One region of the Ralstonia psammae genome, then DNA from elsewhere that is predicted to be linked to it. Evidence: predicted binding sites of a transcription regulator. Region 1 holds the regulator's gene; each other region holds the start of a gene.

Region 1 (2,177 bases):
GGCTGACTAACGGCGACCGGACAATGGCACCGCTCCTCGACGTGCCGCAGAAGGTCAAGGAAAGATCGGTTGTATGAGGCGTGCGTGGATCGGCTGGGCGGTTGCTGCGGCGGGCCACTTGGCCCTTCTGCATGCTGCCGGATTTTGGACGCCACAAGCACTGGGCGACAAATCGTCAGGTGATCAGCGGCCGTTGTTCGTCAGCCTCCTGGTAACTCCCGCTGCGGAAGCCGCGAGCGATGGCGCGAAGCATGGCACAGGAGTGCCGTTCCCGCCTGCGCCTTCGGTGCTGCCGGTCTCTCCGCGAAAAGCCAGCTTACCCACCGAGGCAAGTCTTTCTCCACAAGCACCCACGCGGGGCGCCTCCCTTCCCGGGGAGGTTGAGGGGCTTCGGTTCTATACCTCTGCGGAAGTGGATCGCCAAGCCTTGCCGGCGAGCACGCTTGAGCTTCTGGAAGTGATGGGGCTCGTGACAGACCCATCATCGATGATGTTGCGCGTTTATATCGACCGTGATGGTGCCGTCGTGCGCGCCGAAATTATCCGCGCCAGTGAAGGAAATCGCGTAGCCGCAGCCAGATTGGCTCTGGTACTCATGGAGACACGCTTCGTTCCCGCCAAGCGCCTGGGTATGGATGTAGCGGCGATGCGGGACTTGGAATTTCAGATTGAACCGCCTGAAAAGCGCTAGCTTGCGTTGCAGTGGTGTATCGAGGGGTTCGGCGCGGGAATTCGTGGTCAGGCGCGTCCCGCTGTCGCCGTTTCGCGGCTAGTGCGAAGACGGCGCACGGCTGCGGTGTCACACCGCAACAACGACGGACTCGATCCGCTTCAAAACCCCGCCCAAAGCGTTATTTCCGCACATTCGTCGCCGCAACCTCGTCCAGCACGTCGCGAAACTCCGCGAGATCCTCAAAACTCCGGTACACCGACGCGAACCGGATGTACCCGATCTTGTCCAGCCGCTTGAGTTCGCGCATCACCAGCTCGCCCACGCGGTCGCTGCCGATTTCCTTCTCGCCGTGGCTGAGGAGTTTTTCTTCGATGCGGGCGATGGCCTCGTCGATGGCTTCGGCGGAAACGGGGCGCTTGCGCAGCGCCAGGCGCATGGAATCCTTGACCTTGTTACGGTCGTAATCGACGCGGCTGCCGTTCTTTTTGACGACGGCCGGGAAGAACAGCTCGATGCGTTCGTAGGTGGTGAAGCGGCGGTCGCAGGATTCGCAGCGGCGGCGGCGGCGTACGGTGTCGCCTTCTTCCGACATGCGGGTATCAATCACCTGGGTGGCCGCGTGGCCGCAAAAGGGGCATTTCATGCCGGTGGTCTCCTCGGCAACCTCAAAGAACGCACTGCGCTAAAAGAACAACGCCGCGATGGCCCGGGTAGGCGCATCGCGGCAGGGTACTACGTGGCCGGAAGATCCGGCCATCGGCGGATGCCTTAGGCGTAGACCGGGAACTGCTTGGTCAGCTCAGCCACCTTGGCGCGCACGGCGGCGATGTTCGCTTCGTCGTGCGGATTGTCCAGCACATCGGCGATCAGGTGAGCGACCTTCACGGCCTCCGCTTCCTTGAAGCCGCGCGTGGTCATGGCCGGCGAACCGAGGCGCACGCCCGACGTCACGAACGGCTTTTCCGGGTCGTTCGGGATGGCGTTCTTGTTGACGGTGATGTGTGCGTCACCCAGCACTTTCTCGGCTTCCTTGCCGGTGATCTTCTTGGCGCGCAGGTCGACCAGCATCACGTGGCTTTCGGTGCGGCCCGAGACGATGCGCAGGCCGCGGGCCATCAGCGTTTCGGCCATGGCGGCAGCGTTCTTCACCACCTGTTGCTGGTAGGCCTTGAATTCCGGCGACAGCGCTTCCTTGAACGCCACCGCCTTGCCGGCGATCACGTGCATCAGCGGGCCGCCCTGGATACCCGGGAAGATCGCCGAGTTGATGGCCTTCTCGTGCTCGGCCTTCATCAGGATCACGCCGCCGCGCGGACCGCGCAGGCTCTTGTGCGTGGTCGTCGTCACGAAGTCGGCGTGCGGCACCGGGTTCGGATACACGCCCGCGGCGATCAGGCCGGCGTAGTGCGCCATGTCCACCATGAAGTACGCACCGATCGACTTGGCGATCTTGCCGATGCGCTCGAAATCGATGCGCAGCGCAAACGCCGAGGCGCCGGCGATG
Region 2 (2,177 bases), on a different contig from region 1:
GCGCACGTTGGTCCAGTCGTTGCCCAGGCCGCCCGCGAACTTCGAGAGCAGGGCGTTTTCCTTCAGCGCCTCGTAAATGCCGTCCAGGTCATCCGACACGGTGGTCAGATAGCACGACGACAGCTGCGAGCGGCGCGTGCCCGAGTTGAACAGCGTCGGCGTGCTCGACATGAAATCGAACGACGACAGCAGTTGGTAGAACTCGATGGCGCGGGCTTCACGATCGATTTCGTTCAGCGCCAGGCCCATCGCCACGCGCATGAAGAACGCCTGCGGCATCTCGATGCGCGTCTCGTTGATGTGCAGGAAGTAGCGGTCGTACAGCGTCTGCAGGCCGAGGTAGTTGAACTGGAAGTCGCGCGAGGCGTCCAGCGCCGCACCCAGGCGGGCCAGGTCGAACTGGGCCAGCTTGTCGTCGAGCAGCTCGGCGTTGATGCCGCGCTTGATGAACTGCGGGAAGTAGTCGACGTAACGCGTGCTCATTTCCGCTTGCGTGACTTCTTCGCCGAGGATTTCGCGGCGGATCGTGTGCAGCAGGATGCGCGCCGTGACCTGGCTGTACGCCGGGTCCTTTTCGATCAGGGTACGCGAGGCCAGGATGGCCGAGTCGTACACCTGCGTCATCGGCACGCCTTCATACAGGTTCTTGACCGTTTCCTTGAGGATCGGCTCCGGATCCACCGCTTCGCCCAGACCTTCGCAGGCCGAGACGATCACGTTGCGCAGCGCCGCCATGTCCAGCGGGCGGGTGATGCCGCCGTCGGTCACGTTCAGGCCGATGACGGCCGGTTGCTGCTGGGTTTCGCCGGCTTGCGCGCGCTCCTGGGCGCGGCGCTCGCGGTACAGCACGTAGGCGCGGGCCACGTCATGTTCGCCCGAGCGCATCAGGGCCAGTTCAACCTGATCCTGCACGTCTTCGATGTGGAACGTGCCGCCGTTCGGACGGCTGCGCAGCAGGGCGCGCACCACGTTCTGCGTTTGTTGGTCGACCAGCTCGCGCACACGCGCGGAAGCAGCGCCCTGCCCGCCATTCACGGCGAGGAAGGCCTTGGTCATGGCCACGGCGATCTTGGAAGGCTCAAAACTGACCACGGCGCCGTTGCGGCGAATGATCTTGTAGTCGGCGTAGCCGGCGCTGGGGGCCACGGCCGTACCGCCAGCGCTTTGCGCAAATTGGGAAGGATTGGCGGTGCCGGAGTGGATTTCGGGTTGGGCCGTCTGCATGTGGACTCCTGTTGAACCGTTCGTTTTATTGGCTCGCCGCTGGGTGAAGCACCCTTGGCGAACCCTTGCGCCATGCGGAGAAATGAGACGGAAAAGACCCTTGCCTTTTCTCAGCTCCCAAGCGTCGGCTTGACCCGCCGTACGCCCGCCCCCGCGTGGCGCCGAAATAAGAATCCCGGAAAGTCACCACTATATCTAGTGTGTTACCCCGGGATTAGCCCTAAGTATAGTGGATCGATCAAACAAGACCAGTCTTGACAGATGGCGACGAAGGGGGGGTTTCTCAATCCAAATGCAGTGCCGCAAACCCGCCATCCCAGGCGGCACAACGGGTCGGCGGGGCTGGCGTGCGGCGTCGCAATGACCCTTCTTCCAGAATAATTCTTTCTATCGACGTCGCAAGCTCAATAGACGTCACCTCATCTACGGTGGGGGCAAGTGTGCAGCGCACTGCACCGGTGCAGGCATGCTGCGGCCGATGCCTTCCTCGACATTCCACTCGCTCAAGAAATCCGAATAGCGGCATCAGCATTCTTGCCTCGGCTGTCACTTGAGCGACAGGCCCCAACCCTACGCTTCGGTCGCATTGCAGGGAGCGCAATCACAGCGGCGGGACACCGAGCGCCGCACACAACGACCGAGGAAATCGACATGGCTTGGAATCAACCTGCCCGCGGCCTGCTGAGGGCCACGCTAAGCACAACCGTGGCCGCTGCGCTGGCGGCCACATTGACCGCATGCGGCGGTAGCGACAGCAGCCCCATCGCCAACCAGGGCAACACGGACGCACCGTCCTCCAACGCCAGCAAGAAGGTGCTGGTGGTGGGCGTGGACGGCGCCACCTACGCGCAGGTGCAGAGCGCGCTCTTGCAGCGCAGCTTGCCGAACCTCGGCACGCTGGCGGTGATGCCGGCTTCCACCGGGGGGACGCTGGGCACGACCACCGCCCAGCC
Region 3 (2,177 bases), on a different contig from region 1:
GTTGGTGAACGGCGTTTGCGTACCCCAGCGGCTGGGCACGTTCAGGTTGTAGATCAGCTCCTGCATGGATTGCTTTACCGCCGCATACGACATCCCGTCGCGGCGGATGAACGGCGCCATGTACGTATCGAACGAGCTGAACGCCTGCGCGCCGGCCCACTCGTTTTGCAGCGTGCCGAGAAAGTTGACGATCTGCCCGATGGCTGCGGACATATGCCGCGGCGGCGTGGCTTCCACCTTGCCCGGCACGCCGTTGAAGCCTTCCGTCAGCAACTGCCGCAACGACCAGCCTGCACAGTAGCCCGAGAGCATGTCGAGATCGTGGATGTGGAGGTCGCCTTCGCGGTGCGCCGCACCGGCTTCGGGGCTGTAGACGTGCGAGAGCCAGTAGTTGGCCGTGACCTTGCCCGCCACGTTCAGGATCAGCCCGCCCAGGCTGTAGCCCTGATTGGCGTTGGCATTGACACGCCAGTCGCGCTGCTCAAGGTACTCGTCCATCGTGCTCTCGACGTCGACCAGCGTGTGCTTGAGCGAACGCAGCCGGGCGTGCTGCTCGCGGTAGACGATGTAGGCACGCGCGGTGCGCCAATAGCCGGCGTTCACCAGTACCTCTTCCACGCAGTTCTGGATGATTTCGATATCAGGGCAGGGAAGCGGGGCGAGATGTCCGAGCACGCCCGCGGTCAGGCGCTGCGCCTCGACGGTGTCGAATTCGCCGATGGCCTGGCCGGCTGCGGCGATGGCCTGGCGGATCTTCTGCGCATCAAACGGTGCCAATGAACCGTCGCGCTTGGTGACTTGCCTGCTGACCTGTGTGCTCGTCATGGGGTACTCCATCTAGTGGTATGGAGTCAGACTAGCACTACATATTGTGGTCAATGAGCCTGAATGACCTGGATTTTTGAATCGCTTGACCCCGGTCAACCGGTTCGTGTGTGACGCGGAAAGTGCGTGTCACTGTCAGTCGACGATGAACAGCCGGGCGCCATTCTTGGTGTACGACTGATGGGCTTCAGCATCGTCGCCCACCTGATAGCTCATCCCGGGCGTGAGCGTGAACTTGCGGCCGTCTTCCAGCGTGGTTTCCAGCTCGCCATCCAGGCAGAACAGGATGTGGCCCTTCTTGCACCAGTGGTCAGCCAGGTAGCCGGGCGTGTACTCGACCATGCGCACGCGGATGCGGTTCGACGCGTCGCCAAAGTAGCGGGTGCGCCAGATCGCCATGCCGGTCTCGCCAGTGTGTTCGGTCGGTTCAACGGCGGACCAGTCGGTCGTGCCAAAGGCGAAGGGTGCCATTTTCATCGCGGGCTCCGGTGGGTGACGTAAGTCCACGATGGTATCAGCGGCTTACGTGGTGCAAGCGTCGCATTTCATGTGCTTTAAACGGCGCTTGTTGGTACGCCCCGACGGCATTGCGTGCGGCTCAATAATCCGCCGCGCGCCGGCCGATTCCACTGCCCATGCGGCATCGCAGCAGAGCGCCAGAGGCGCCATATCAATGTATGCAGAAATTGCATGGTGCTATGCAACATCGACATAACGATCGCCATGCGCTTCTCTAATATCGTCGCTTTTTACAAAGCGTGACGAGCTTGGGCCGGCCCTTGGCCCCATGAGATCCGCGTCTGCGTGCGCCGTCCCTCCGGCCACGGATATTCCTTGGAGAAAGTCTTGAACACCAAACGTCTGACCTCTCACATCGGGCTGGCAATGCTGCTGGGCATTGCTGTCGGCTGGGGTTGCCACGAATACGCCAAGGACGCCGCGGCGGCCAAGGACATCGCTTCGTACTTCAGCATCATCACGGACATCTTTCTGCGCATGATCAAGATGATCATCGCGCCGCTGGTGTTCTCGACCCTGGTGACGGGCCTGGCGAGCATGAGCGGTGGCCGCTCGGTCGGCCGGGTGGGCCTGCGCGCGATGGTCTGGTTTGTGTGCGCGTCGGCCACGTCGCTGGCGCTGGGCATGCTGCTGGTCAACTTCTTCCAGCCGGGTGTGCACATGAACCTCGCGCTGCCGGATGTGTCGGCCACCTCGGGCCTGAAGACGGGCGACTTCACGCTCAAGGCGTTCATCACGCACGTGTTCCCGCGCAGCATCGTGGAGGCCATGGCCACCAACGAGATCCTGCAGATCCTGGTGTTCTCGCTGTTTTTCGGCGCCGCGCTGTCGAC

Evidence for each region. The regulator NrdR, encoded in region 1, represses ribonucleotide reductase genes. The targets are predictions, from matches to a motif close to CACNANATNTNGTG.
Region 2: R2N16_RS22185 (ribonucleoside-diphosphate reductase subunit alpha) is a predicted target of NrdR. The motif match lies at 1,412-1,425, and genes of this name have one in related genera.
Region 3: R2N16_RS19150 (ribonucleoside triphosphate reductase) is a predicted target of NrdR. The motif match lies at 861-874, and genes of this name have one in related genera.

What each region holds. Positions count from the first base shown of each region.
Region 1 covers NZ_CATZBU010000001.1:42,566-44,742, reverse strand. Annotated here, with positions in the region: gene R2N16_RS00260 (pilus assembly protein) at 1-10, shown strand, start outside; gene R2N16_RS00255 (energy transducer TonB) at 119-691, shown strand; gene nrdR (transcriptional regulator NrdR) at 852-1,316, opposite strand; gene glyA (serine hydroxymethyltransferase) at 1,442-2,177, opposite strand, start outside.
Region 2 covers NZ_CATZBU010000015.1:48,983-51,159, forward strand. Annotated here, with positions in the region: gene R2N16_RS22185 (ribonucleoside-diphosphate reductase subunit alpha) at 1-1,224, opposite strand, end outside; gene R2N16_RS22190 (LamG-like jellyroll fold domain-containing protein) at 1,876-2,177, shown strand, end outside.
Region 3 covers NZ_CATZBU010000011.1:37,661-39,837, forward strand. Annotated here, with positions in the region: gene R2N16_RS19150 (ribonucleoside triphosphate reductase) at 1-825, opposite strand, end outside; gene R2N16_RS19155 (DHCW motif cupin fold protein) at 961-1,302, opposite strand; gene R2N16_RS19160 (dicarboxylate/amino acid:cation symporter) at 1,672-2,177, shown strand, end outside.